2 regions of the Pseudarthrobacter sp. J1763 genome follow, and region 2 is predicted to be linked to the other one. Evidence: predicted binding sites of a transcription regulator. Region 2 holds the regulator's gene; the other holds the start of a gene.
What was found. Region 2 encodes HrcA, which represses chaperone genes, less so after heat shock. Its sites were predicted from a motif close to TTNGCACTCGNNNNNNNCGAGTGCNAA; they were not measured.
Positions count from the first base shown of each region.

Region 1 (13,268 bases), on a different contig from region 2:
CGAAGCCACCAAGTCAGCACTGCTCGCAGCTAACTACATTGCCGCACGCTTGAACGAGCACTTCCCGGTCCTTTACACGGGTGAAGGCGGACTCGTAGCTCACGAGTGCATCCTTGACCTGCGCGAACTCACCGCCAAAACGGGCGTCACAGCCGAGGACGTGGCCAAGCGGCTCATCGACTACGGTTTCCACGCACCGACCCTCGCGTTCCCGGTAGCCGGAACTCTGATGGTGGAGCCCACAGAATCCGAAGACCTCGGCGAGATTGACCGGTTTATCACCGCCATGATCTCCATCAAGGGCGAGATTGACCAAGTGCTGCACAACGAGTTCACCCTCGAGGACAGCCCGCTGCGCAACGCACCGCACACGGCCGCAGCAGTGGTGTCCTCCGATTGGAACCGCAGCTACCCGCGCGAACAGGCTGCCTTCCCGGTTCACTCGCTCAAACAGGACAAGTACTTCCCGCCGGTTGGCCGCATCGATGGCGCGGCCGGTGACCGCAACCTGGTCTGCTCTTGCCCGCCTCTCTCCGACTTCGAAGACTAAGGATCCCCAACATGACTGAGAATCACACAGCCCTGTACTCCGAACACGAAAAAGCCGGAGCCTCCTTCACTGACTTCGGTGGCTGGCAAATGCCACTGAAGTACGGCTCCGAACTGGCCGAGCACCACGCAGTACGCAAAGCAGCTGGCCTCTTTGACCTCTCCCACATGGGCGAAGTGTGGGTCAGCGGCCCGGATGCAGGCGCATTCCTTGACTATGCGCTCGTGGGTAAGCTCTCCGCCGTCGCCGTGGGCAAGGCTAAGTACTCGCTGATTTGCGCCGAGGACGGCGGCATCATTGATGACCTGATCTCTTACCGCCGCGCTGATGACAACTACCTCGTGGTGCCCAACGCTGGCAACGCCAAAGTAGTGGCGGAAGCGCTCGCCGAGCGTGCAGCAAATTTTGACGTGCAGGTTCGGGATGCCTCGGCAGAAACCTCGCTGATAGCGGTTCAGGGACCCAATGCTGAAGCCATTTTGCTGAGCCTGATCCCGGCAGCTCAACACTCACTGATTACCGAGCTGAAGTACTACGCCGCCGTTGAGGTGGGCATTTTGTTCAACGGTGGCTCGCAGAACTTGCTGGTAGCTCGCACGGGTTACACCGGTGAGGACGGCTTTGAAATCTATGTTGCCAACCAGGACGCTGCAGCCTTGTGGCAGGCACTCTTGGCTACCGGGGCGGACCACGGTCTCATCCCGGCAGGCCTCGCATCCCGCGACTCATTGCGCCTGGAAGCCGGAATGCCGCTTTACGGCAATGAGCTCTCGCTCCAGCGCACTCCCTTTGACGCCGGGCTGGGTCCGGTAGTTGCGCTGAAGTCCAAAGAAGGCGACTTTGTGGGACGGGCTGCGTTGGAAGCGGCGAAGGAAGCCGGTTCCGCTCAGGTTCTGGTGGGTCTGAAGGGCTTGGGTCGCCGTGCCGGACGTGGGCACTACCCGGTGACCAAGGATGGTGTCACAGTAGGTGAAGTGACTTCTGGCCAGCCGAGCCCCACCTTGGGCTACCCCGTAGCCTTGGCATACGTGGATGCCGAGTACGCCGAAGTTGGCACAGCATTAGACATCGATTTGCGTGGAAAGTCCGAGCCTTTTGAGGTTGTGGCTTTGCCGTTCTACAAGCGTCAGAAATAGAAAAGGACCGAACTGTTATGGCAAAAGTTGCACCGGAACTCCAGTACTCCGACGAACACGAATGGGTGGCCCGCGAGGCTGACAACGTAGTGAGCATCGGCATTTCTGCGATCGCCACAGACGCCTTGGGTGACATTGTGTACGTGGATCTGCCGGAAATTGGTTCTTCCGTTACTGCCGGGGAAACCTGCGGCGAGGTGGAATCCACCAAGTCCGTCTCTGATCTGTACGCCCCCGTCACCGGCGAAGTCACGGAGATCAACTCTGCAGTGATTGATGACCCTGCATTGATCAATAATGACCCCTATGGCGCTGGCTGGCTGTTCAAGGTTGCAGCCACCGAGGATGGTCCTTTGCTTTCCGCACAGGAGTACGCCTCCAAAAACGGTGGCGAACTGTGACCACCTTTGAGCAGGTTGTAGCGCCGTCGCTCGACGCGCAACTGAGCGATCTGGATCCGGAAATTTCGGTCAAGATCAACGATGAATTGGCTCGCCAGCGCGGTGGTCTAGAAATGATCGCCTCGGAGAACCACACGGCTGTTGCCGTGATGCAGGCCCAGGGCTCGGTGCTGACCAACAAATACGCCGAGGGTTACCCGGGGAAACGCTACTACGGTGGTTGTGAGCACGTTGATGTGGTGGAGCAGCTTGCCATTGACCGTGTGAAAGCGCTTTTTGGTGCCGAGTTCGCCAATGTCCAGCCGCACTCCGGCGCGCAGGCCAACGCAGCCGTGATGCATGCGCTGATCAAACCGGGAGACACCATCATGGGCCTGAACTTGGCTCACGGCGGTCACCTTACCCACGGTATGCGGATTAACTTCTCCGGCCGGCTCTACAACGTGGTTCCCTACGGTGTTCGCGAGGACACCCACACGGTGGACATGGCTGAAGTGGCGCGCTTGGCTCAAGAACACAAGCCGGCATTGATTGTTGCCGGTTGGTCTGCGTATGCCCGCCAGCTGGACTTTGCCGAGTTCCGCAGGATTGCAGATGCTGTGGGCGCCTACTTGATGGTGGACATGGCTCACTTCGCCGGGCTGGTTGCTGCGGGCCTGCACCCTTCACCGGTGCCGCACGCTCACGTGACCACTTCCACCACTCACAAGACTTTGGCCGGTCCCCGTGGCGGAATTATCCTCTCCAACGATCCTGACATAGCTAAGAAGATCAACTCTGCAGTGTTCCCCGGCCAGCAGGGTGGCCCCTTGGAGCACGTGATTGCCGGTAAAGCTGTGGCATTCAAGATTGCTGCATTGCCCGAGTTCAAGGAACGCCAAGAACGAGTGCTTCTGGGCGCCCGTATTTTGGCCGATCGTCTCATCCAGGACGATGTTGCGTCCAAGGGCATCTCGGTGATCTCCGGTGGCACGGATGTTCACTTGGTGCTGGTTGATCTGCGAAATTGTGACTTGGACGGTCAGCAGGCCGAGGATCGTCTCGCGGAAATCGACATCACGGTCAACCGCAACGCTGTACCTTTCGATCCGCGCCCGCCGATGGTCACCTCCGGTTTGCGTATCGGAACGCCTGCGTTGGCGACCCGCGGCTTCGGCGAAGCGGCTTTTGTGGAAGTTGCTGACATCATTGCTGAGGCGCTAATGGCCGACGCCGGAACGGACCTTTCGGGGCTCCGTCACCGTGTGGAGGTACTCGCCGCCGCGCATCCGCTGTACCCAGGGCTCTAGCAGCCCCCGAGTTGGCACTTCGCGCGCATGTTTCCTCGAAACACCCGCGCGAAGTGCCAACTCGATCAAATATTTAGTAAGGAAATCACATGGCCGTTGGCGTCTTCGATCTGTTTTCGATCGGAATTGGTCCGTCCAGTTCTCACACCGTTGGTCCCATGCGGGCCGCCGCGGTGTTCGCAAGCGAGCTCAAAGACAAAGGCGTCCTAGAAAACGTGGCTTCGCTGCGCGTGGACTTATATGGCTCGCTCGCTGCCACGGGCAAAGGCCACGGGACCATGACCGCCGTGCTGCTGGGCCTTGAGGGCTTTTATCCGGACTTGATCCTCCCCGAAGAGGTGGAGGAACGTCTGGCTGCGATTGAATCCAGCGGGGAACTGCAGCTAGGCGGCTCACAAACCCTCGCCTACAGTGTGCCGGACATGATCCTGCACCCGCTCACAGTGCTGGCACGCCACACTAACGGGATGAAGTTCGCGGTCACTGATGCTGCGGGCGAAGTACTTCACGAGGCCACCTTTTTCTCGGTGGGTGGCGGTTTTATTGTTCGCGAAGGCGAAGAAGATGCGGCCCTCAAAGAGCTGGCGGAGTCCAAAAAAGAACTGCCACTGCCGTTCCGCACCGCAGCAGAACTCTTGGGCCGTTGTTCGTCCAAGGGACTGGGCATCTCGGACATTATGTACATCAACGAACGCGCGTCCCGCACGGATGAAGAAATTCGTGAGGGGCTCCTGCACATCTATTCGGTGATGGAAGCCTGTGTTGAAAAGAGCATCAAACGCGAAGGCTTGCTACCCGGCGGACTGAAAGTTCGTCGTCGTGCTCCGGACTGGCACATCCGCCTACTCAAGGAGGACAAGGACCGGGATCCCAAGTATTGGCAAGAGTGGGTTAACTTGGTGGCGCTGGCTGTCAACGAGGAAAACGCCTCGGGCGGACGAGTGGTGACTGCCCCTACCAACGGCGCCGCTGGCATCATCCCTGCCGTCTTGTACTACGCCTTGCACTTTGCCCCCGGTATGGAAAACGCCACTCAAGCAGACCGCGACGACGTGGTGATCAAGTTCCTGCTCACGGCTGGTGCTATCGGGGTGCTTTACAAGGAACAGGCGTCCATTTCTGGCGCCGAGGTTGGTTGCCAGGGTGAGGTGGGTTCAGCCTCGTCCATGGCTGCTGCAGGGCTCGCCGAGGTTATGGGCGGTACTCCGGCGCAAGTAGAAAACGCTGCCGAAATTGCCATGGAACACAACCTTGGCCTCACGTGTGATCCCATCGGCGGGCTGGTCCAAGTTCCGTGCATCGAACGCAACGCCATTGCTGCAGCGAAAGCTATCAATGCCGCCAAAATGGCACTCTGGGGGGACGGCTCACACAGGGTCTCCTTGGATGAAGTGATCATCACTATGCGTGAGACCGGCAAGGACATGAGCTCCAAGTACAAGGAAACTGCGATGGGCGGCTTGGCCGTGAACGTCGTGGAGTGCTGAGACTCGCCAGATAGACTGGCAGCTGTATTCACCTGCCGCTGCTACGAACGGACACTGCACCCTTGCGCGAAATTACCGCCCGTTTTGCTTCCGCTGAGGAAATCAAGAACTGGGACTCCCACGTTATTGCCAACCCCAATGGCGGCAACTTGCTGCAGTCTGAAGCGTTCGCCGAGGTTAAACAGCACTTCGGTTGGAAGCCGCTCTACATGGTCTACGAAGGCGCAAAATACACCAGCTACAACCTAGTGCTGGAGAAGTCCTTCCCGGTCATCGGCAAGCTGTGGTACATGATCAAAGGCCCGGACGTGGCTCACGTGGAGGACATCCCCGCGATCCTCAAAGCCAATGCAGCGTTTGTTCGCCGCGCACGGCTAGGCGTTTTTGCCATCAAAATTGAGCCGGACATCATTAAATCCCCAGAGGCTCAGGCAGTCCTTGAGGGTGCCGGTTTGATCAAAACGCACAATCTGCAGCCCAACGATTCCACAGCCCTGTTGGATATCACGCCTGAAGATAATCAGCTTCTGCGCAACTTGCACAGCCGGGGCCGCAACGCCGTGCGCCGCGCAATCCGTGAGGGCGTAGAAGTGCGCAACATGGAACCCACCGACGCAAACTTCCGCTCCATGTATGCGCTGATGACCAATACGGTGGAGGCTAAGTCGCAGGTGCGGGTTCGCGAATACGGGTATTACAAACAGTTTTGGACCAACTTCATCAAACGCGATCAGGGCCGCTTGCTGTTCGTTTTTGAAAACGGTGTGCCTTCGGTAGGTGCCTTTGTCATCAACTATGGCCGCAAGGGAACCTACAAGGACGGTGGCTCGCTCCAGAAACGCAGCCAGTACGGCGACTCCCACCTGGTCCAATGGACGGCCATCAACCAGCTCAAAGAGCTTGGCTGCACAGAGTATGACTTCTGTGGAACCCCGCCCAGCGACCAGCTCAAGGACACCTCCAACCCCTTCCATGGTTTGGGGCTGTTCAAGACCAGCTTCTCTAAAACCGTCACGGATTTTGTGGGCTGCTATGACCAAGTCCTGAGCCCCATCAAATACAAGGCGTGGACAGCGGGAGCCGAACGAGTGGCCCGTCAGCTGTACACACGCCGCACCGGCAAGCAGTTCTACTAAAGCTGCCACCTAGCTTCTGCAAAGGAACCGCGGCTAGGGTAAAACACTTGGCATCGGACTAGTGGCGAGGAGGGCTTAATGGCGATTGATTCAACGGGTAGTGAACAGAACCCGCAAACTGACGGTCTGCCCAAGACCGAGCCCCTAACGCCGTCGCAAATTCGAGCCAATGCCTCTGCCCGCCGTATGTTGCGCCGTCTAGTCCAAGGCGAGCACCCACCCACGGCACCTTTGAGCATTGTGGACCGCCTCGCCGGCAGCCCCTACGCGAACCCGACTATTCAGGTCAGCGGTATTGATGCCTCGGCCCGCAAAACCATCGACTTTGCGCTGCACCTAGCTGAGACCATGTTCCGTTACGGTGCTGGTGCTTTGGAAGTGGAGACTTCCATCATTGCTGTCACAGCGGCGTTGGGGCTGAAGAACATCGAAGTGGACATCACCAACCAATCGGTGGCCATCAACCATGCGCCAAAGGACCAAACTCCTATCTCACTTTTGCGTGTGGTGCGCTCATGGACCAACAACTACGCCGGCCTGGCAGAAGTTCACCAGCTGGTCACTGACATTATTGCCGGGGGTGTGGGCCGGGCCGAGGCGGTCAAGCGACTCGACACCATCACGCGCAGCACCAAACCGTTCCCGCGCTGGATGGTCACCATGGCCTTCGGTGTGTTCGCGGCGGTCATTGTTGGTGTGCTCGGTGGTGGGATTGGTGCATCGGCCATCGCCTTTGTCTCCAACCTCGCGGTGAGCCTTTTGGCCCGGCAACTGGCCAAATGGCGTGTTCCGGACTTTTTTATTACTTCCGCATGCTCATTTTTGGTGACCTTTATTGCGCTGCTGTTGTGGCGTCTAGGCCTGGGTATTCCACCATCCATTGTGGTGGTGGGCGGTATCTTGCTGCTTTTGCCCACTGGTCGGCTGGTCTCTTCGGTGCAAGATGCGATTAACGGCTTCCCGGTGACAGCTGCCGGACGGTTTTTGTCCACGATGCTTACCTTTGGTGCGTTGGTGGCTGGAATCGCTGTGGCATTTGTTCTGGGCGATATGACCGGTATGGCTGAGATTGACGTGACGGCAACCTTCCCACCTGCCTACCCGTTCTGGGTTTTAGTGGGTTTTGTAGCCATCGCCGTTGTGGCAATTGGTATCACCGAGCAGACCTCGTGGAAGCTTTTATTGCCTACCGCAGCTGTGGGTGTGGTGGGTTACTTGGTCCTGGAGGGTGCCCTGTTGATCGGCATTGGGGACCGGCTTTCACCGGCCGTTTCCGCCGTGGTGATCGGCATTTTGGCTCGCGTTTTTGCCTTGCGGATGGGTGCCCCACAGCTGGTGGTTGCCGTCCCTGCCGCCTTGATTTTGCTGCCCGGATTAAAGATATTCCGTTCCATGTATGTTTTGACGATCGCGGAATCGAACATCCTTTCCGGCACTGGCGGTATGGTCAACGCAGGCGCCATAGTGCTCGGCGTTGCAGCGGGAGTTGTGCTCGGTGACAGCCTGGCACGCCCCATGACCAAGGGCCTTGGAAGTAATGAACGACGGCGGATTCGCCGCCGCTAGCGTCTGGTTCAGCGAGTCAGAACTGTTTACTGACGCTCGGTCACCCGGTTCCCTGGAGGCTGTGGCACCCGGAAGGCCGGGGAGGTACGCGTCGACGGTTTAGGTATGGAGAGCTAGATCTTGCCTACTGGCGTTTTCTTCTCAGCCTGGAATTCATCTTCAACCCGACCCATGGCCCAGTACCCGGAGAGCGAGACTTGGCTACGTTCGAGCCCAAACTGGGTAAAGAGCACTGCCCGGAGGGACTTCATATAGCCGCGCTCGCCGTGTACAAAGGCGTAAACGCGAGCCTCGGGCAGTTGAATTCCACTCACGGCATTGATCAGCATGTCACTTGCCCCGGCCGGAATACCTTCGCGGAACAGCCACTGAACCTGAACGCCCTCTGGGGCATCAATAGCTTGCACGTCGGCTTGCGAGTTGACCTCCAAGACAGCCGCTCCCTTGGCGTCCCGGGGCAAGTATTCCAGAGCGGCTGAGATCGCCGGAACCGCAGCATCTTCGCCAGCAAATAAGTGCCATTCGGTATCCACCGCGGGGGAGTAGGCGCCGCCCGGGCCAGTGAAGACCAGTGCATCACCTGGCTGGGCGTCACGGGCCCACGGGCCAGCCAAGCCTTCGTCACCGTGAACCACAAAATCGATGGCGAGCTCTTGGGCAGCCTCATCAACCCACCGAATGGTGTACGTGCGTGTGAAGGGCCACTGCTCACGTGGAAAGTCTTCACGAATCTGCCACAGATCCAACGGCAAGGGGTACTCGATGCCACGCTGCGGGAAGGCGATTTTGATATAGCGATCAGTGAAGTCATTGTTCACAAATGAGGCGAACCCCGGGCCGCCAGCAATGATCCGTACCATGTGCTCGCTCAACGATTCCTTGCGCAAAACCTCCAGCGTTATTTGTGGCCGGCTCTTGGCAGGAGCGCTGGTGGACACGGGAGTTACCGGGTTTGAAGTCATGGATAAAGACTAGTCGGGGCGGCTGGGAGTTATGTCAGCTCCCAACTAACGGGCGCGGCACCCTGTAGTTCAAGCAATTCGTTCACCCGGCTAAAAGGCTTGGACCCAAAAAAGCCTCGGCTCGCGGACAATGGCGAGGGATGTGCGCTGACCACACTCGGGAACTCATTCACTAAAGGAAGAACCTGTTGAGCGTCTTTGCCCCACAGTACTGAAACCAGCGGCAAGGGGTGACCCAAGGCGTCCAGACGCGTGGCCAACGCAATCACTGCCGCCGTCGTAATTTCATCCCAGCCCAGCGAACGGTGTGAAGCGGCCGCCCCAGAACGTACTGTCAGGGTTCGGTTCAGGAGCAGTACACCTTGCCGGGACCAGCCGCTGAGGTCACCGTGAGCTGGAGGGTGGATGCCCAAGTCAGAGGAGAGTTCTTTATAGATGTTGTTCAGGCTCCGGGGGAGGGGGCGGACCGAGCCATTAACAGAGAAAGACAAACCCATCGCATGACCCGGGGTGGGATAGGGGTCTTGACCCACAATCAGGACTTTGACGTTCTCCAGTGGAAGCGCGAAGGCGGCAAAAACTGCGCTCGCTGCCGGGAGGACACTGCACGGGGCTGCGGCTTCCTCAGCTGCGAGACGCTCCAAAACTCGGCGCAAGGCCGGTTCAACCGGGGTCAAGGCGGGGACCCAGCTGCGATGAACCAATTCTTCCAAGGCTTGTGAACGGAGGTCCACATAGCTGGGACCGCTTTGGGCCGCTGTGGCAGGCAGTTCGAAGAGGGCTTCTGGATCACTCACCCGTCCATCTTGCACCACGTAGGTGCACTATCGCCCAAACGTGCTGACAGTGAGGAAGACACTCGAATGACATGGATGTAATTCGGTTCTAGTATGGAAGGAGCGTCGAACGGAAAGGGGCATCAGAATGTCTACTGCAGCGCAAGCAGCACCCGGCTATGGAACCGCCTCCGGACACGCCCAAACCGAGCCCAAAACTGGTGAACTCGGCACCGGTGAATCGTTCGAATTCGCACTCCGCTCTGACTCGGCCCTCAATGAGCGTGAACAGCAGATGCTGGCCCTCGAACGCCAGTGGTGGAAATATGCCGGAGCCAAAGAACAAGCCATTCGTGAACTCTTCGACCTCTCCGCAACGCATTACTACCAACTGCTGAATTCGCTCATCGACACTGAAGCGGCTCTGGCCCACGATCCCATGCTGGTCAAGAGATTGCGTAGACTAAGGACGTCACGTCAGAGGGCACGCACCGCCCGGCGCTTGGGGTCTGACGCATAAGTTTCGGGTCTCGCCCGGCTAGAACACCAGCAAGGACTCCGATAACCATGAGCAAATACCCGCGCGACGAATTTGATCGTGTCCCAGAATCCGCGGGCCGCCAGGGCGTCCACCGCGCCGCCGAATCCACACCACCGCGAGCAGCTCTCGCTCCTGTGTTGATCGCTGGCGCTGCCGCACTGTTGATTGGTCTTTTGGCTTACTTTGTGGTCCCGCAGATCACCGGCAAGCAAGTAGCGGCGAGCCCAAGTTCCAGCTCGCCAGCGAGCACAGCCAGCACAACCACCGCCCCGGCCGCTACATCACCAGCGAGCACAGGGCCAGCAACTACAGGGCCAGCAACTACAGCGCCGGCAACCACTGCGCCAGCTACTGAATCGGCGACGCCGAGCCAAACACCAACGCCCAGCGAGGCTGGCGAGGACAAAACTGTTCCCGTCTCGGTCTACAACGCCACGACAACCGCTGGACTTGGGGCGAGCGTAGGATCAAATCTTCAGAATAATGGCTGGACCTTGGGTGCGGTGGCCAACTGGCAGGGCGCACAGCAATCCACCTCGGTGATCTTCTACAACGGTGCCGTGCAGAAGGCCAACGCAGAGGCGCTGGGGAAGCTGCTGAATATTACTGTTCTGGTTGATACTCCGGACCTAGGGGAGCCTATTTCCGTTGTTTTGGGACCTGGGTTTCAGTAAACAATCGTGAGGATTTCAAGCATGAAGCGCAGCGTTGCCGTGATGATCGCCGGGTTGTTGGCCGCATCGGTGGCTGCCTGCTCGCCGAGCGGTGACAATGCGCGTACTGCCGATGTGCAAGCCAGCGGCGACGCCACCTTGCGGATTGGGCTCATTCTGGATAATTCAGGGAGCCAATCGTTCCTCAACGATTCTGCGCAAGCCGCTGTGAAACTTGCGGTCAAAGAGATCAATGATGCCGGTGGGCACAAGGGCAAAGACGTTGAACTTTTGCCGGTTTACCCCGGGCGGGACACAGCCGAACAGGCCCGCCGTATGGTTGAAGCCAAAGCAGACGCAGTGATTGGCCCCACCGATTCCTCGAACGTGGGACCGGCTGTGGATGTTCTGGCTAAAGCACATACGGTACTGATTTCCCCAGCCGCCACAGCCAACGCCCTCAGTACGTACAAGAGCAACGGTTACTTCTTCCGCACTATCGCCACGGACTCAGCGCAAGCACCAGTATTGGTCAAACTGGCCAAGGATGGTGGCGCGCACTCGGTGGCAGTGCTGCACGAAAAGAGTGACTACGGCAGCGATGTTGCCTCCGCTGTCTCGGCAGCGATCAAATCTGCAGGGCTCACTGAGAGCACAGTTGCAGAATTTGAACCCGGCGCCGCCGGGGAAGCCGTGAGCAAAATCGCCGAAGGTAAGCCAGACGCCGTCGTACTGATTGCTCGAAGCGGTGCCGACGGCGCTATCGCCGAACTGCACAACGCTGGGCTGAGCGGCAAAAAACTGGTGCTCGCCGACGGTGGCTTGGACAACTATGGTGACCGGATCGCCAAAGGTGCCCTTGAGGGGGCGAGTGTTTTGGTTCCCGGAGCCTTCCCGAGCGCCAAATTTCAAAGTGATCTTGTGGCTGTTGAACCGTCCCTCAAGGACATGAGTTTCGCCGCGGAAACCTATGATGCGGTGAATTTGGTGGCAATCGCCGCGGCCTCCGCACAGGACGACGCCGGTGCCTCCATCGCCGCGTCACTGATCGGCGTTTCTGGTCCAGGAGGTCCCAAAAACGATGGCAAAGCCACGGAGTGTAAGAACTACAAGGACTGCGCCGCGTTGCTGGCCAACGGCACTTCGGTGGATTACCAGGGCCAGTCAGGAACCGTGGGTTTTGATAGCCAAGGCGATGTGACCAGTGCTAATTTCATGGTCTTTGGCTTTGGTACGGACAACAAGCCCGTTTATCGTTCGCAAGAGACTGCTGGCAAAGCGTCCTCTTAAGGCGAACGGCCTTGCACTCTCACCCATGGAGTGCTAATTATTGAGTTAGCACTCCAGCACTTTGACTGCTAACCCGGTTTCGTGTGAATCGAGTTGCGTCAAGAGTTGGAGCAAGAGATAACACCTTGCAGGGTGAGGCTTTCGGTCTGCGGCATACAGAGGCCGTTAACGGGAGCCGTCCGTCGCGGGCACCACTGCTGAGGTTCCTTCACTCTTAACGACTGTCCCGAAAGGACTACTGCCGTTATGGCCAAGATCATTGCATTTGATGAAGAGGCACGCCGCGGTCTCGAGCGTGGATTGAACATCCTCGCCGACGCCGTTAAGGTCACCCTCGGCCCGCGTGGCCGCAACGTCGTGCTCGAAAAGAAGTGGGGCGCTCCCACGATCACCAACGATGGTGTTTCCATCGCCAAGGAGATCGAGCTGGACGACCCTTACGAGAAGATCGGCGCCGAGCTGGTTAAGGAAGTTGCCAAGAAGACGGATGACGTCGCTGGCGACGGTACCACCACGGCAACCGTTTTGGCTCAGGCTCTGGTCAAGGAAGGCCTGCGCAACGTTGCCGCTGGCGCTGACCCGCTGTCCCTCAAGCGTGGAATCGAGAAGGCTGTTGCGGCCGTCACCGAGGAACTGCTGGCTTCCGCTAAGGAAATCGAAACCAAGGAACAGATCGCAGCTACCGCCTCCATCTCCGCTGGCGACACCCAGATCGGCGAGCTCATCGCCGAAGCTCTGGACAAGGTCGGTAAGGAAGGTGTTATCACCGTTGAGGAGTCCAACACCTTTGGCCTAGAGCTCGAGCTCACCGAAGGTATGCGCTTCGACAAGGGTTACATCTCCGCTTACTTCGTCACCGACGCTGAGCGTCAGGAAACGGTTCTTGAAGACCCGTACATCCTGATCGTGAACTCCAAGATTTCCAACGTCAAGGATCTGGTTGCTGTCCTCGAGAAGGTCATGCAGTCCAACAAGCCGTTGCTGATCATCGCTGAAGACGTTGAGGGCGAGGCTCTGGCCACCCTGATCGTGAACAAGATCCGTGGCCTCTTCAAGTCTGTTGCCGTCAAGGCTCCGGGATTCGGTGACCGCCGCAAGGCTCAGATGGCTGACATCGCCATCCTGACCGGTGGCCAGGTTATCTCTGAAGAAGTTGGCCTCAAGCTTGAGACCGCTACTTTGGACCTCTTGGGTCAAGCACGCAAGGTTGTTGTTACCAAGGACGAGACCACCATTGTTGAAGGTGCCGGCGACGCCGACGCCATCGCAGGCCGCGTCAACCAGATCCGTTCCGAGATCGAGAACTCTGACTCTGACTACGACCGTGAGAAGCTGCAGGAACGTCTCGCCAAGCTGGCCGGCGGTGTTGCAGTTATCAAGGCTGGTGCAGCAACCGAAGTTGAGCTCAAGGAACGCAAGCACCGCATTGAGGACGCTGTCCGCAACGCGAAGGCTGCTGTTGAAGAAGGCATTGTTGCCGG
Region 1 covers NZ_JBNPEN010000002.1:6,996-20,263, forward strand. Annotated here, with positions in the region: gene gcvP (aminomethyl-transferring glycine dehydrogenase) at 1-550, shown strand, start outside; gene gcvT (glycine cleavage system aminomethyltransferase GcvT) at 562-1,686, shown strand; gene gcvH (glycine cleavage system protein GcvH) at 1,704-2,087, shown strand; gene glyA (serine hydroxymethyltransferase) at 2,084-3,376, shown strand; gene ACQQCD_RS02060 (L-serine ammonia-lyase) at 3,466-4,863, shown strand; gene ACQQCD_RS02065 (lipid II:glycine glycyltransferase FemX) at 4,926-5,999, shown strand; gene ACQQCD_RS02070 (threonine/serine ThrE exporter family protein) at 6,078-7,565, shown strand; gene ACQQCD_RS02075 (siderophore-interacting protein) at 7,679-8,527, opposite strand; gene ACQQCD_RS02080 (uracil-DNA glycosylase) at 8,557-9,324, opposite strand; gene ACQQCD_RS02085 (DUF3263 domain-containing protein) at 9,452-9,823, shown strand; gene ACQQCD_RS02090 (LytR C-terminal domain-containing protein) at 9,871-10,518, shown strand; gene ACQQCD_RS02095 (ABC transporter substrate-binding protein) at 10,540-11,787, shown strand; gene groL (chaperonin GroEL) at 12,034-13,268, shown strand, end outside.
Region 1: a site for HrcA is predicted at 11,833-11,859, ahead of groL (chaperonin GroEL). Genes of this name have one in related genera too.

Region 2 (9,232 bases):
TACGAGGTCACGCTCGAGGACAAAAAGGTTGTTAAGGTAACCAACCCCAGCGAATTCCCGGTGGGCAAAATTGGTGAAGTCCGCGAACCTATGGTTGCTGCCACCATCTTGGCGCCCAGCGAATTCGTTGGCGCTGTTATGGAACTGTGCCAAGGTCGCCGTGGTGTGTTGGGCGGAATGGACTACCTTTCGGAAGATCGCGTTGAAATTCGCTACCGGCTACCGCTTGCGGAAATTGTTTTCGACTTCTTTGACATTCTTAAGTCCAAGACGCGGGGCTACGGCTCACTTGACTGGAAGGCCGACGGCGAGCAAGTCGCCGACCTAGTCAAAGTGGACATTATGCTCCAAGGCGAGCAAGTTGATGCGTTCAGCGCCATTACTCACCGCGATAAGGCTTATGCGTACGGTGTGATGATGACTGGCAAGCTGCGTGAATTGATTCCCCGCCAGCAATTTGAGGTTCCCATTCAGGCTGCCATTGGCGCGCGCATTATTGCCCGCGAAAGTATTCGAGCTATCCGCAAAGACGTTTTGGCTAAGTGCTACGGCGGTGACATCACTCGAAAGCGCAAACTGCTGGAAAAGCAAAAAGAAGGCAAAAAACGTATGAAGATGGTGGGCCGTGTGGAAGTTCCGCAGGAAGCATTTATTGCTGCGCTCACTACTGATGAGTCCAAGGGCAAAGAGAAAAAGTAGGGCAGTTACCTAGTGCCAAGTGTTCTTCCTCTCGGGGATCCGGCGCCCGCTGACGGTCTTTTGCCGGCGCAAGCGGGCGTTGGTGCCGAGCAGCGAGCCTTCGGGCTCTATGTCCACATCCCGTTTTGTGCAGTGCGTTGTGGTTATTGCGACTTCAACACGTACACAGCAACGGAACTGGGCGGCGGTGCTTCGCAAGACGCCTACGCCCAGACTGCGGCGTCAGAAGTCGATTTCGCAGCAGAAGTGCTGACAAAATCGGGGCTGCCCAAGCGTGAATTGAGCACCGTGTTTTTTGGTGGCGGGACACCAACTTTGCTCCCTGCCGCTGACTTGACCGAGATTCTGGGCCGTGCCCGCACACATTGGACCCTCGCGGAAAACGCTGAGGTCACCACCGAAGCCAACCCGGACTCAGTGACTGCCGAATCGCTCCAGCTATTGGCGGATGCGGGTTTCACTAGAGTCTCCTTCGGTATGCAATCTGCAGTACCGCATGTTCTGAAAACTCTTGACCGAACCCACAATCCTGATCGCGTTCCGCAGGCTGTGGCATGGGCTCGAGAAGCCGGGCTGGCCGTGAGTCTGGACCTCATCTATGGAACCCCGGGTGAGTCGGTCGACGATTGGCGCACCTCTCTAGAGACAGCGCTCAGTTACGGTCCAGACCACATTAGTGCTTATGCCTTGATCATTGAGGACGGTACTAAACTCGCTGCACAGATTCGTCGTGGTGAAGTGGCGGACGTGGACGACGACGATCACGCCACTAAGTACGAACTCGCCGATGAGCTCATCAGCGCAGCCGGACTAAGTTGGTATGAAGTGAGCAATTGGGCGCGAACACCGGCAGATCGTTGCGAACACAATTTGGCGTATTGGCGCGGAACTGATTGGTGGGGGATTGGGCCAGGCGCCCACTCACACGTTGGCGGTGTCCGGTGGTGGAATGTTAAGCATCCCACCGCCTATGCCAACCGCTTGGGGACGGGCGCTTCGCCAGCGGCTGGCCGCGAAACGCTAGATGAGGCAACTAGACACGTGGAGAACGTGATGCTGGCTACCCGCTTGGCTACCGGTCTAGACGTTGCTGAGTTGTCCGAGGAGGGCCGTAAACAAATTGCCGGTCTGATTGCCCAGGAGCTGGTCGAACCGCTAGCTGCCTTTGCCGGGACGCTTAAGCTGACCCTCAAGGGCCGGTTGCTGGCTGACGCTGTGGTGCGCCAAATCCTCCCTGACCTCTAGACGCTAGCCGCCAAGGGGGACCATCATTTCTATCCTCTTGGCTAGTGAATGAGGCGCAGATTAAAGGCGTAACGGTGCGGTTGGCCGCGGTTTACGTGAACACCGGCGTTGACCGATAAAATGGTCAGAGCAATCCAGATCAGCGTGGCAATCACCGCAAATATATTTCCCACTACGGGGACAAGGACCAAGATGTTGGCCAACACTGCAGCAATCGTTGGAGGCAAAGTGAAATTCAATGCTTCTTTGGATTCTTGCGCTGTAAAAGGGCCGCGCTCCTTGAAAATCAGGTAGATCAACAGAGACGGCACAAAGCCAAGAATCCCGCCAAAGTGCGCCAAAGTTGCCCACTGACGATCTTCACTGGCCGTGAGCGGCAACGCATTTGCTGCTACGCCATGGAATTCCGTCGGCTCGCCGTGATGCGGCCCTGGGGAGGAATTCTGTGAGGCGGGTGGTGGGGTGCTGGCGTCCTGTGCCACGGTGCGTTTCCTTCAAATCTCTTGGCGGCGGTTGGTCCACCGAGGTGCTTTGGGTTCGCCGGGATGCGGCCTCTATCAAGGATACTTGCTGTGCCCCGCTATTTGCGTAAATGAGCTCCAACACTCAGGCCGTCAGAAAGTCAATGACTTCTTCAACGCGGCCCAAGAGCGAGGGCTCTAGGTCTGCGTAGCTATTAACCCGAGATAGCAAACGTTGCCAGGCTAGACCGGTGTCCTCGGCAGTGCCGTGTGGCCAACCAAAAGCCTTGAGGATTCCAGTTTTCCAATCGGTACCGCGGGGGACTTGTGGCCACGCCGGAATTCCCAAAGTTGTTGGTTTGATGGCTTGCCACACATCTACGTAGGGGTGTCCCACAATAAGTACGTTTGCTGCTGCACCGGGAACCGCCATTGCCTCGGCTGCGATCTTTGATTCCTTTGAATCGTGGACCAAGTGATCAACCAAGATTCCTAGTTTCCGCTGGGGCCCTGGCTGGAAAGCACGGATGGCGGCGGCGAGGTCGTCAACACCGTGAAGAGGTTCAACCACAATGCCCTCAACACGCAGATCGTCACCCCAAACTTTCTCAACGAGTTCGGCGTCGTGTTTTCCTTCAACCCAAATTCGGCTCGCTTTGGCCACTTGAGCGCGCTGCTCAACCCGGATTGAACCGGATGCGGTGAGTGCTGGGGCCATGGTGCGTGATTTGGGGGCAGGCGCGGTGAGCTTGATGGGCACACCTTCAAGTAAAAACCCGAAGCCTAGGCGGAACGACTTAGTTTTGCCGCGGTTGTCTTCTAGGGCTACGACGTGCATGCCGCCAGATTTTTCTACCCGCGTTACGGCGCCCACCCAACCTGACTGCACGTCCTCCAACACCATGCCGAGTTCCACAGGAACTTCAGCAAGCTGTTGCTGCTTGGCAGGAGTGAGGTCCTGCGGACCCCATGAACTGTAAGACATATCAAGCTCCGCTGTGGCTTCTAAAATTTGCTGCCCCAAGGGGCGAATGACGCATACTAGACTTAGCACTTGAGCATACAGAGTGCTAACCGAAATACCACTTGGAGGTGAATGCATGTGAGTGACCCGCGCCGGCTTGAAGTATTACGCGCCATCGTGGAGGACTATGTGCACTCGCGTGAGCCAGTGGGTTCCAAGGCGCTCGTGGAGCGGCATCATTTGGGCGTTTCCAGCGCCACCATCCGCAATGACATGGCAGCCCTTGAAGACGAAGGTCTGATTACGGCGCCCCATACGAGCGCTGGCCGAATCCCTACGGATAAGGGCTATCGGGTTTTCGTGGACCAAATCTCGTCGGTGAAGCCGCTCTCGGCTGCAGAGCGTCGGGCCATTGAATCGTTACTTAATGGCTCTGATGACCTGGATGACGTCTTGGATCGGACAGTGAGGTTGCTCTCACAAATCACCAACCAAGTTGCGGTGGTCCAGTATCCACACCTCAGTCGGGCCAAGCTGCGGCACCTAGAGTTCGTTCAACTGGCACCTCGTCAGGTATTGATCGTCCTGATTGTGGACACTGGCGTGGTTGAGCAAAAAGTCATTGAAATTGGAACAGAACTGCCCGAAGAACAGTTGATTGCTTTGCGAGCAAAGTTTTTGTCTGTGGCTGCAGGTACTCCACTGAACCTATTGCCAGAGACAATCGCGGCAGTGCCCTTGACAGTTCCCATGCCCTTACGAGTAGTAGCCGTTGAAATCTCCAACGCCTTGCGGCTGCTTTCGCAGAACAACCGTGAAGATCGCATTGTGATGGCCGGAACAGCAAACCTAGCCAGGTCCACTGGTGATTTCCCGTTGAGCATCGGTCCCGTGCTTGAAGCGCTTGAAGAACAAGTGGTGATGCTGCGGCTACTGACGGAAATGTCAACGGATCCGCGTGGCGTCACGGTCAGTATTGGTCGCGAAAACGCCAATGATTCTTTGGCTGAGGCGTCCGTGGTGGCTACCGGATACGGGCCAGAAGCTGTCTCCAAGGTTGGTGTCCTCGGTCCCACCCGGATGGACTACCCAACCACCATGGCTGCCGTCCGAGCCGTGGCGCGTTATTTGTCAAAAATTCTTGCAGGCTGAAGTCGTTTCCCTAGCGACTTATGTAGCGAAAACGAAGTTGAAGAGGAAGTGAAGAAGTAACTTGAGCAACCACTATGAAGTTCTTGGCGTCTCCCGCGAAGCAAGTGGCGAGGAGATCAAGAAGGCTTACCGGAAGCTCGCACGCACCTTGCACCCCGATGTTAATCCGGGCGAGGACGCGTCTGAGCGCTTCAAGGCAGTCACCCACGCTTATGAGGTCCTCTCCGATCCGCAGAAACGTCGTGTTTATGACACCACCGGCAATGAAAACGGCACCGACAATGGTTTTGGCGGCGGAAGTTATGCAGGCCAGGGCTTTGCGTTCCAAGACATTTTTGAAAGCTTTTTCGGCGGTGGTGCTGCGTCAGGTCCTGCCTCGCGGGTTCGCCGTGGTCAGGACGCGTTGATCAGTGTTCGTATTGACCTCAAAGATGCCGTATTTGGCGTCAACAAAAAGATCGACGTTGAAACCGCCATCGTTTGTCCCACATGTGATGGCAGCTGCTGCCGTGCGGGATCCCAGCCCGAGCGCTGCGATATTTGTGGCGGTAGCGGACAAGTGCAACGTGCGGTCCGCTCCATTTTGGGCAACGTTATGACGGCTGCTCCATGTGGAACCTGTGAAGGCTTTGGAACCGTTATCAAGGACCCGTGCAATGAGTGCAACGGTCAAGGACGAATTCGCAGCTTGCGTTCGCTAACTGTCAAAATCCCTGCCGGGGTTGGCACAGGAACACGCATTCAGCTCACTGGTCAGGGCGAGGCCGGTATTGCGGGCGGTCCGTCGGGTGACTTGTATGTAGAAATCCGGGTCAACAATGACTCCATGTTTGTTCGTGAAGGCGATGACCTGCACGCCACTTTGCCGATTCCTATGACAGCTGCCGCCTTGGGCACGGACGTGACCTTGGACACCTTTGACGGCGCTCAAGAGATCAGCGTTAAATCCGGCACCCAGTCCGGCGAAGTTGTGACCCTCCGTGGGCTAGGCGTGACCCACTTGCGCGGCCAGGGCCGTGGCGATCTGAAGGTGCACTTGCAGGTGGAGACACCCACCAAGCTTGATGCGGCTCAGGAAGAGTTGCTGCAGCAATTGGCCAAGTTGCGTTCTGAACAATTTACCGAGGGCAAACTCGCTTCGAGTGGTGGGGTTTTCGCTAAGCTGCGCGATCGTTTGGGAAACCACTAGGGTGAGCAACCCCGTCTTCTTCACGGAGGCCGGCCAACTGGATGGCATGGCCATTGGAGCTCGCTTCGCTCTCAGCGGCGCAGAAGCGCGGCACGCTATCACCGTCAAACGCATGACAGTGGGGGAGCCGGTTGATGTGGTTGACGGCGCTGGTGTTCGCCTACGCGGCACGGTTGCCAGCACCGAAGGCGGGGTTTTGGAGGTTGAATGCGCCCAATTGCTGCATGAGACACCTCCAGCCCCGCGATTGGTTTTGGTCCAGGCCCTCGCCAAGGGAGACAGAGATGAACTAGCCATCGAGACGGCCACTGAGCTAGGCGTGGACGCTATTATCCCGTGGCAATCAGAACGTGCCATTGTGCGGTGGAAGGGCGAGCGAGGCGAAAAAGCCCTCGCCAAGTGGCGCTCTGGCGTAGGGGCAGCAGCTAAACAAGCGCGCCGTTCGGTGATCCCGGAGGTGCGAAACGTCGTCGAATCCGCGGGGCTGCTCACGGCCATCCGCTCGGCGAGCTTGGCGATTGTGCTTCACGAAGAGGCAACAGAGCCGCTGCGGGAAGTGCTGAAAAGCGCCGTGCCAGAAGCAGACGGAGAAGTGCTGTTTATTGTGGGGCCAGAGGGCGGTATTACACCGCGAGAGGTACAGAACATGCTCGACGCCGGGGCGAAACTTGCACTCTTAGGTCACCACGTGCTGCGCTCTTCCACGGCAGGACCGGCGGCGATTGTCTCGGCGTCGGAGTTTTATTCTCGCTGGTGACTGGGCCTTGCTTTTGAGGTGCCCTAGAAGGCTAAAGCTGGCTACTTAACGCTGAAATGTTTTGTATCAACCACCGCTGAGGTGGCAGGCGCACCCGTTGCGGGTTTGATGGTCGCACGTAGTTCATATTCACCGGCAGGCAGATCTGCCGAACTGGAAAACAGTCCGGCTTTGCCAGCCTCGGTGGAAACCTTTGACTCACCATTAAGCACCACTGTGTTGTTTCCGGACGCGTTCTTTCGCAAGATCTGCCACGTCACTGCTTCGCCCAGGGTTGATGCCAAACCGTTAAAACTGACCTTCCCAGTGGGGAACTTGGTTCCCTCTTGCGGGTCAATCACCCAAATCGGAGCGACAAGGCTGGCATCGCGTTGCATCGGTTGACCCAGCTTCACATGGCCAAAGGCGTTGTAGTCGGTGTGCCCATCAACTAAGACCACTACCTGGATTTGTTGTCCGGCGTCGATCATTCCTGAGCTGGACGCAGCTGCAGTGGCCGTATACACCAATTGCTGTACAGCTCGCTGAGCCATTCCAGCATCCATGTTGGCGCTAAAGGCATCTGGAGACAGATCCACCGTAATAATGTTCTTGCCGGAAATCGAGGTTGCTAGTTTTTGCGGAGACTGCCACGAAGTGAAGTAGTCAGGGTCCAGTGGTTTCTCCGACATCATGATTCGCAAGGCGTCGGTGATGGGATTCTCTGCGTTGGCGGCATTGTCTACGGTACGGAATTCACGGTACAAGAAAGCGTCGTCGCCGGCTCGGCCAATCCAGTAAACCGGAGCTTCGTTGGCCGCCGCCGTGGATTCCAAAGGAGCACTCGAGGAGTTGAGCGTTACACTTTGGCCCGCGGTGCTGGGACTTAATGTGGGGACTGTTGTAGTCTCCCGGGACGCCGTACATGCTGACAACGCTAGGGCAGCACTGAGGCAGCACACGGCGGTAATGCTTGTGCTCATTCCTCTGCGGCTCTTGCGGGGCATACGGGTTCCTTTAGTCGATTCGGCCTATTCAGCTTGACACAATGGGCTGGTTCAATGCGTGCTGGAAGTTGGTCAGAACGCCAACTGCAATCCGATTGATACTTCTCTGAGACGTAGCTGACACCAAGTGACGCGCAGACGCTCCGGTCCCGGTGAACCGTCTCTAACGTAGTATTAGGGGTACGCGTCTGCTGTGTTGTGTTCAGATTTTTAGTCCATTCAGCGGGCAGTCAAACCTAAGGGAGTGAGTCTAGGTCATCAGGACCGCCGCTATGAGCGATACGCCGATTTCAGGACGAAGCGCCGGTTCAAAGGCTGCAACGGGAAGCGAGTTCCCCCATACGGTTCCGGGTACACGGACCGAAGTGGTGATTTTTGATTCAGCTGAGCAGATGGTTCAGGCCCTCGGAAGTCATGATGAAGCTTTGCACTTTATTGAAGAGCGCTTTGCTGGTATTGCCTTCCACGCGCGCGGCGACGAACTCTCAATTGCCGGTCCGCCCCATGAAGTGCCCACGATTGTCCGCCTGATTGGTGAGCTACGTGCTTTGGCCAATCGGCAGACCCGAGTAACGCCGGCGGTGTTGGAGCAGCTTGTGATGATGCTCAAACAGCAGAGCGTTCAAAGCCCCTCGGACGTGCTGACGCAAAACATCCTTTCGAGCCGCGGCAGGACTATTCGGCCCAAGACCCTGAACCAAAAGAACTACGTCGATGCTATCGACGCCAATACCGTGATTTTTGGTATTGGCCCGGCAGGTACGGGTAAAACTTATTTGGCCATGGCCAAAGCTGTTCAGGCACTTCAGCAAAAAGAGGTCAGCCGGATCATCTTGACTCGCCCGGCAGTTGAAGCGGGGGAGCGGCTGGGTTTTTTGCCTGGTACCTTGACGGACAAAATTGATCCGTACCTCCGGCCGCTCTACGATGCACTTCACGACATGATGGATCCGGAGTCAATTCCACGCCTGATGGCCGCTGGCACGATTGAAGTTGCTCCCTTGGCGTATATGCGTGGACGTACTCTTAATGACGCTTTTATTGTTTTAGATGAGGCGCAAAACACCACACCTGAGCAGATGAAGATGTTCCTGACGCGTTTGGGATTTGGCTCCAAGATGGTGGTCACCGGTGACACCACGCAGGTTGACCTGCCCAGTGGGACGGCTTCTGGTCTGCGGATTGTCGCCGGCATTCTTGAGGGAATTGATGATATTCATTTCGCCACCCTCGAAGCTACTGACGTGGTGCGTCACCGCCTCGTTTCGGACATTGTCACTGCCTACGGTGAATGGGACGAGAAGCAACGAAACGCAGGGCAGCACGCGCTTCGAAACGAACGCGGCGCGGATCGACGCAAAAGCCGGGACAAAGACACTAAAGAATCCAAAGAATCTTCGCAGCAAGGAAATCCATCGTGAGCATCGAGGTAAACAACGAATCTGGCGTCACCGTTGACGAGGCCGCACTGGTCAAGATGGCGCGATTCATTTTCGAAGAGCTCTACATTCACCCGCAGTCTGAATTGTCCATCCTGCTTGTTGATGAAGAAGCTATGGAACGGCTGCACATTGAATTGATGGACGAACCGGGTCCCACCGACGTCCTTTCTGTCCCCATGGATGAGCTAACGCCTGGCACGCCTGACAAGCAATCACCAGAGGGCATGCTCGGCGATATTGCGGTGTGCCCGCAAGTAGCTGCAGCACAGGCCAAGGATGCTGGTCACAGCACCGATGAGGAAATGCTTTTGCTGACCACCCACGGGATCCTTCATTT
Region 2 covers NZ_JBNPEN010000003.1:166,988-176,219, reverse strand. Annotated here, with positions in the region: gene lepA (translation elongation factor 4) at 1-699, shown strand, start outside; gene hemW (radical SAM family heme chaperone HemW) at 712-1,944, shown strand; gene ACQQCD_RS04375 (DUF4870 domain-containing protein) at 1,986-2,426, opposite strand; gene ACQQCD_RS04370 (DUF3097 domain-containing protein) at 2,551-3,390, opposite strand; gene hrcA (heat-inducible transcriptional repressor HrcA) at 3,508-4,521, shown strand; gene dnaJ (molecular chaperone DnaJ) at 4,583-5,710, shown strand; gene ACQQCD_RS04355 (16S rRNA (uracil(1498)-N(3))-methyltransferase) at 5,712-6,467, shown strand; gene ACQQCD_RS04350 (GerMN domain-containing protein) at 6,509-7,453, opposite strand; gene ACQQCD_RS04345 (PhoH family protein) at 7,726-8,874, shown strand; gene ybeY (rRNA maturation RNase YbeY) at 8,871-9,232, shown strand, end outside.